DNA from 2 places in the Pseudoduganella albidiflava genome. Region 1 is predicted to be linked to the other one. Evidence: predicted binding sites of a transcription regulator. Region 1 holds the regulator's gene; the other holds the start of a gene.
The links. Region 1 encodes sigma-54, which starts transcription at its own class of promoters, with help from an activator protein. Its sites were predicted from a motif close to TGGCANGNAANCTGCTTT; they were not measured.
Positions count from the first base shown of each region.

Region 2: EYF70_RS12815 (EDSAP-1 family PEP-CTERM protein) is a predicted target of sigma-54. The motif match lies at 1,678-1,695, and genes of this name have one in related genera.

Region 1 covers NZ_CP036401.1:6,321,592-6,325,426, reverse strand. The annotation lists gene lptA (lipopolysaccharide transport periplasmic protein LptA) at 1-354, shown strand, start outside; gene lptB (LPS export ABC transporter ATP-binding protein) at 355-1,116, shown strand; gene EYF70_RS26305 (RNA polymerase factor sigma-54) at 1,155-2,630, shown strand; gene hpf (ribosome hibernation-promoting factor, HPF/YfiA family) at 2,771-3,127, shown strand; gene EYF70_RS26295 (enoyl-CoA hydratase/isomerase family protein) at 3,299-3,835, shown strand, end outside.
Region 2 covers NZ_CP036401.1:3,092,535-3,096,369, forward strand. The annotation lists gene EYF70_RS12810 (XrtA system polysaccharide chain length determinant) at 1-545, opposite strand, end outside; gene EYF70_RS12815 (EDSAP-1 family PEP-CTERM protein) at 696-1,619, opposite strand; gene EYF70_RS12820 (N-acyl amino acid synthase FeeM domain-containing protein) at 1,840-2,583, shown strand; gene EYF70_RS12825 (FAD-binding oxidoreductase) at 2,585-3,835, shown strand, end outside.

The DNA.
Region 1 (3,835 bases):
ACCGGCGGCGGCAAGAAGGTCGCGTTCCGCCAGAAGCGCGACGGCGAGGGCGACCAGTGGATGGAAGGCGAGGCCGACCGCATCGAATACGATGAAAAGGCCGAGCTGGTGAAGATGTATTCGAAGGCCAAGATCCGCCGCCTGGAAGGCAACAAGCCGAGCGACGAGGTGGAAGGCGAATTCATTTCGTACGACAGCCGCCGCGAGTTCTTCAGCGTGCGCAATACCAGCACCGGGGCCGACAAGCCGGGTGCCGGCCGCGGCACGATGGTGATCCAGCCCAAGCGTACCGCGCCGCCAAGCCCGGCGCCTTCCGCCACCCAATCGCCGGCCGCGCCGGCAGCGGGGAATTAAATGGCGCAGGCGCAGGAAAATTGCAGCAGCACGCTGATCGTGCGCGGCCTGCAAAAGAGCTATGGCAAGCGCCAGGTGGTGCATGACGTGTCGTTGCAGGTGGCATGCGGCGAAGTGGTCGGCCTGCTGGGGCCGAACGGTGCCGGCAAGACCACGTCGTTCTACATGATCGTGGGCCTGGTGGCGTCCGATGCCGGCACCATCGACCTCGATGGCACCGACATTTCCACCCTGCCGATCCACAAGCGTGCCACCCTCGGCCTGTCGTACCTGCCGCAGGAAGCGTCGGTGTTCCGCAAGCTGACCGTGGAAGAAAACATCCGTGCCGTGCTGGAGATCCAGAAGGTAAACGGCAAGGCGCTCACCAGGGCGGAGATCGACGAGCGGCTGAACGCGCTGCTGGCCGACCTGCAGATCGAGAAGCTGCGCGAGAACACGGCGCTGTCGCTGTCCGGCGGTGAACGGCGCCGGGTGGAGATCGCCCGCGCGCTGGCGACCAATCCCCGCTTCGTGCTGCTGGACGAGCCGTTTGCCGGCGTCGACCCGATCGCCGTCATCGAGATCCAGCGCATCGTGCGCTTCCTGAAGGAGCGCAGCATCGGCGTGTTGATCACGGATCATAACGTGCGGGAAACGCTGGGCATCTGCGACCGGGCGTATATCATCAACCAGGGCAGTGTGCTGGCTTCCGGCCGGCCCGACGACATCATCGCCGACGAGTCCGTACGTCGTGTCTATCTGGGTGAACATTTCCGCATGTGAGCGGCCTTGACCAGACCTCAACCAGCTCCTAATCAGCCATGAAACAGTCTTTGCAACTGCGTACTTCCCAGCACCTCGCGCTGACGCCGCAATTGCAGCAGTCGATCCGGCTGCTGCAATTGTCCACGCTGGAGCTGCACCAGGAACTGGAACAGCTGCTGACCGATAACCCGCTGCTGGAGCGGCTCGACGATCCGCTCGACCGCTCGGTGCGCCTGCTGGCCGATGGCGCGATCAACACGACGCAGGGGACCGGCGAGGCGCCACCGGAAGGCGGGCCGCCGCAGGATACGCCCGCCGCGCCGGAACCCGAGCCGTTCGATGGCGGCGAAGGCGAAGGCCTCGATACCGGCGCCGGCGATACCGACTGGAGCAGTGCCGGCAGCAGCAAGGGCCCGGACGACGACGATTCCCGTCCCCAGCTGGAAGCCAGCCACCGCAGCCTGCGCGAGCACCTGATGGAGCAGATGCGCGTGACCGTGCTGGAGGCGCGCGACCGGGGCCTGGTGGAACTGATCATCGATGCGCTCGACGATAACGGCTACCTCGAGGAAAGCCTGGAAGAGATCCACGAGCGCATGCCGGAAGAGCTGGAAATCGAGATCGGCGAATTGCGCACCGCGCTCAACCTGCTGCAGAGCTTCGATCCGCCGGGCATCGGCGCGCGCAACGCGTCCGAGTGCCTGGCGCTGCAGATCCGGCGCATGCCCGGCGTGCCGCTGGTCACGCGGCGCATGGCGCTGTGCATCGTTGAAAAACACTTGCAGTGGTTTGCCCAGCGCGACTTCAACAAGCTCAAGAAGGCGCTCGACTGCGACGACGAAGACCTGCGCGAAGCACAGGCCGTGATCCGCCAATGCAATCCGCATCCGGGCGCCGCCTTCGCGGCCGACGTGTCAGACTACGTGGTACCGGATGTGGTGGTAAAGCGGGGGCGCAACGGCTGGATCGTCACGTTGAACAACGACGTGATGCCCCGCCTGCGTGTCAATGCGCTGTACGCCAGCCTGCTCAAGCAGGGCAAGGGCGAAACGCAGATGAATGCACAGCTGCAAGAAGCAAAGTGGCTGATCAAGAATATGCGCCAGCGCTTCGACACGATCCTCCGCGTGGCGCAGGCCATCGTCGAACGGCAGAAGAACTTTTTCTCGCATGGCGCGGTGGCAATGAGGCCCCTTGTGTTGCGTGAAATAGCTGATACACTGGGCCTACACGAGAGTACTATCTCTCGGGTAACAACTCAAAAATATATGCTGACGCCGCATGGCATGTTTGAGTTGAAGTACTTTTTTGGCAGCCACGTTGCAACCGAAGCTGGCGGGGAAGCATCCTCGACTGCGATACGGGCGCTGATCGTGCAATTCACAGGAGCCGAAGACCCGAAGAACCCTTTATCCGACAGTAAGATTGCGGACATGCTGGGTGAACAAGGCATGGTGATTGCGCGACGCACTGTTGCCAAATATCGCGAAGCATTGAAAATTCCCCCGGTCAGCCTCCGCAAATCGCTATAGCAGCTCGTTGCAAGCGCATTTGCAAACCCCTTTGCAAGCCCTTGCGGCAAATCCTGGTAGTGCTTGGGTTCCTCTGCGCCGCCTTGCCTGTTTTGGCGGATAACGCACGAACCTGTTATATCTTCTTTAGGAGTGTGTGTATGAATCTGACCATCAGTGGACACCATATCGACGTTACCCCTGCCATTCGCGAGTATGTGCAGAACAAGCTGGAACGCGTTAGACGCCATTTCGATCAGCTGATCGATGTAAGTGTGATCCTGAGTGTAGATAATCTCACCGAGAAAGAGAAAAGACAGAAAGCCGAAATCAATCTGCGCATGTCGGGCAAGACCGTATTCGTTGAAAGTGTCGCCCAGGATCTGTATGCGGCCATCGATACTCTGATCGACAAGCTGGACCGCCAGGTCATGAAGCACAAGGATAAAGTGCAGAACCACAACCACGAAACCATCAAGCACCTGAGCGAGGCCGAGATCCCCGCATCGCCCGCATAACGACGGGCGCAGGTCGCGGTGGCAGAACTGCTCCGGTTCTGCCACCGCTGCAACCGCTACAACAGAAGGGCGCGCGATGCGCCCTTTGTTACGTCCGGGTCCAAGGTTTACGTCACACACGCCGCATCCATGGCTAGAATGAGGCCAATAACGACAACGATGCGAGACACCATGACCGACCACGTCCATACCAAGGTGCGTAACGGCACCGGCTTCATCACGCTCGACCGGCCCAGGACATTGAACTCGCTGTCACTCGACATGATCCGGGCGATCACCGGCGCGTTGCTGGCCTGGCGCGACGACGATGACATCGCGGCCGTAGTCATCCGCAGCAGCACCGACAAGGCGCTGTGCGCCGGCGGCGACATCCGCTTCTTCCATGCCGCCGGCGGTGCCACTCCGCAGGGCGGCAGCGCCCAGGTCGAGGATTTCTTCACCGAGGAATACGCGCTGAACTACCTGGTGCACTGCTTCCCGAAGCCGTACGTGGCCATGATGGATGGCGTGGTGATGGGCGGCGGCATGGGCATCGCCCAGGGCGGCCCGCAATGCGGCGTGCGCGTGGTAACCGACCGCACACGGCTGGCAATGCCCGAGGTGAACATCGGGCTGTTCCCGGACGTGGGCGGCAGTTATTTCCTGTCGCGCGCGCCCGGCAAGCTGGGCCTTTATCTCGCGCTGACGGCGCTGGCGATCGGCGCCGCC
Region 2 (3,835 bases), 3.2 Mb from region 1:
AGTTTGTCTTCATAGGCACGGATCTGGTCATCGATGAATTGCACGGCCTTTTCCGATTCCCCTTTCTTGCCTTTCAAGCCACCTTCGACGAAGATCGTGAGCAAGGATTGCACGACGTCGCGTACCAGGCGTGGATCGCTGTTGCTGTAGCTGATCGTGTAAATGTCATAAGTGCTGGTGCCGCCGATACGGATCTTCTGCATGAGGTCCTCGACCTGTTTTTCATGCTCGCGCGGCGTGGCGGCCTTGATATCGAGGTCGACCATGCGAATCACGCGTTCCACGTTCGGCCGGCTGAGAAGGGTGCGGCTCATGATCGCCACCTGCTGGGTGACATTCGGCATGGAGGTCATGCCCGACAGCAGCGGTTTGAGGATGCTTTGCGTATCGACGAAAACCCGGGCCGTGGTCTGGTAGTCGTCGGGCAGCAGGTAAACCTTGATCCAGCCACCGGTCGCCACCAGCCAGGCAACCAGTACCGCGCTCCAGCGGTATTTCCAGATTCCCTTCAACCCGGACTGTAGCTGGGCGATGATTTCTTCCATAACCGGTCTCCGAGTGAACCTATTCCGATCGATTATATGGTTGGGCTCAGGGGCGCAAGTTCGTACCTGCTGAGCTCTTGCGTCCCATCAAAAAATGCGTACCGCCGGTGTTACCGGGGGTACGCATGAGTGACCGCGAGGAACGCCGGCTCAGGACTTGCGACGGCGGCTGACCAGGGACATGCTGAGCAGGCCGGCAGCAACGATGGCCAGCGTTGCCGGTTCCGGAATTTCCTCCTGCCGGGCGTCGGCAAACGTGGAGTGCTGGATCGTCAGCTGGTAATTCGTGCCGGCAGTCAGCAGGGCGCTGGTCGCCGACAGGAAACCGGCGAAGTCGTATGCCGTCGTGCCAGCGAAAGCATGCGTGCGGCTGACATTCGAATCGCCATTGATCTGATTCGGCGAGTAGGACAGGACGGTACTGGTGAGGGGATTGGCGTCGTCCAGGTTGATGATGCGGATGCTCCAGGACAGCCGCGCCGCAGCCACCGACTCAGGCGAGGTGCCGATCGGCACCTGGGCCACGGTATGCGCATCCGCATCGAACGCCACGGTCATCGAATCGGCAGCGCCCAGGGAAAACACGAACGAACTCGTGGTACCCGTGTTGGCGGTACCAGCCGTGGTGTTCGGGCTTGCCGAAACTGAAGCGGTGGCGCGGGTGCTGGCGTTCGCGCCGCCCGGTTCAAGGGCCGAACCCGTCAGTGACGTATCCCCGAACCCGAACGTTGCGTTGGGCAGAGTCGCCAGGGTGGCGGCGGGGAATGGCGTGAAACGCCCCGTTCCCGGGAGTGGTCCATTCACGCCGCCCGGGCACGTCCCCGCGCAGATCGGGCCAGTGGCAGCATTCAGGGTCAGTGCGTTGAACGTTGCGGTGGCGCTACTTGTGTTATCCACAACCAAGGTCGTGAAGTCGGCTGCGGTGAACTGGGCGCCGGCGGAGTTCAGGAACCGCAGGTTGGAAACGTTCAGAATCGAATCTGCAAAGGCGTGCGCCTGGGCGCTGCCGACGGCACCGAATGCGAGCGTGGCGGCGGCGGCCGTGGCCAGAAAACCTTTCCTGATGATGTTCATGGCGTACTACTCCTTGATAGTGGTTACGGCCAGAGAATCTGTGCCGACGGGACACTACTCAGCAGCATTCATGCCACTTGCGGTTGGGTATGAAGAATCAAAGGCTTACAAAAGTCCCGGGCGACCCCGGCCCAGGTTTGCAAAAAAGTCCGACGGTTATGGAACTCGCTGCCCGAACAGCGGTCTGAAGTACATAGACCACACGACCACAGGAGCAGACGTGCAACACGACGACACCATCATATCCTTCGAAGCTGCCGCGAAATTGCGTGACCTGGTAATCCGCGAGCAGGAAGCGGGGGTGGCGCATACCCATCCGATCGACATGCAGGTTTTCCACATCAGGATGGCCAGCACGGCTGGCGGCAGGGAGGCAGCGGGGTTGTTGCTACGCAAGATGTATGGTTGGCGCGGCTACGATGTCGATGCCGACAGCGAACACGCGCCGAACCGTATCACGCTCTATGCCGAAACGGGGGGAGCCACCGTGGGCACCATGTCACTGTGCCTCGACGCACCGGAAATCGGCTTGCCCGCCGATGAAAACTTTCGCGACAAGCTCGATGAGCTGCGGCTCGAGGGGCGGCTCCTCTGCGAACCGTCCCGCCTGGCCATCGACAAGGATGTGACGAAGCGTGTCTTCGCGTCACTGATCCATATCTCCTATATCTATGCCCACAATATCCACCACTACACGGATTACGTGATCGAAGTGAATCCACGCCATGTCATGTTCTACAAGCGCATGCTGGGCTTTCGCGACTTTGGCGGCGAGCGGCCGTGTACCCGCGTCGGCGCGCCCGCCGTACTGTTGCGCCTCGAGCTGGATTACATGGGTGAACAGATCCGCACGTTCGCCGGGCAGATGGAACAGGCGCTGGGTGAGCGGTCGTTCTACCCTTACTTTTTCCCGCTGCGTGACGAACCTGGTATCACCACCCGCCTGAAACAGGGACGCGACTGAGATGGCCGCCGCCGAAGAAGCGCTGCTCGGCTGGCGCCGCTTGCTGGGTCCCGACCGCGTGCTGCAGGACCCGGCCACGCTGGCGCGCTTTGCGGCCAGCACGTCTTCGTGGAGCACATGGCCGCTCGCGATCCTGCAGCCGCACAGTACCGCCGAGGTAACGCAGCTGGTGCGTACGGCCACCCGTCATCGTATCCCGCTGTACCCGATCAGCGCCGGCCGCAACTGGGGTTACGGCGACGCCTGCGCGCTTAGCGACGGCCATGCCGTCGTCGACCTGTCGGGAATGAACCGCATCCTGGAGGCCGATGCGACCCTGGCGTATGTGGTGATCGAACCCGGTGTCACGCAGCAGCAGTTGTCGCGATACCTGCTGGAACACGACTTGCCGCTGTGGATGGATTGCACCGGCGCCGGCCCCGACACGAGCCTGATGGGCAACATCCTCGAACGCGGCTTCGGCCACTCGCCTTACGGCAACCGCTTCCAGAATGTCGCCAGCATGGAACTGGTGCTGGCCGATGGGGATGTCGTGCGCACCGGGTTCGGCCATTACGCCGCGTCGATCAACCATCGTGTCTACCCATATGGCGTCGGACCGTACGTCGATGGACTGTTCACCCAGTCGAACATGGGCATCGTGACGAGCCTCGGCCTGTGGCTGATGCCGAAGACCGAGGCGCTCAACCATTTCCTGTGCATGGTGCGGGAGCATGACGACATCGCACCCATCATCGATGCGTTACGGCCCTTGCGGCTCGACGGTACCTTGCGCAGTATCCTGCACATCGGCAACGACCTGCGCGTGATTTCCGGGGGCACGACGTTTCCGCGCGAACTGACCGGTGGCAAGGTACCGTTACCGGAAGACGTGCGCCTGAAACTGCGCGCAGGGGCGGGGGTGGGTGCCTGGACGGTGTCCGGCGCGCTGTACGGCAGCAATGACCAGGTCGCCGCCGCACGCCGTGCCGTGCGCAGGGCGCTCGCGCCAACCAGGGCCCACATCCAGTTTCTCGACGAGCGCAAGCTCGATCTGGCCGCCACCGCCGCGCGCATGCTGGGGAACACTGGCGCCGGAAAGCGCCTGGCGGCCAAGGTCGCGCTGGGCCGCTCGCTGTTCGACATGAACCGCGGCATCCCGAATGGCCGGTTCCTGGCAGGGGCCTACTGGCGCCGGCGGGGCGGTCTTCCGGCCGGCTTCCCCGCGAATGCCAACCCGGCACTGGACAACTGCGGCATGCTGTGGGTATCG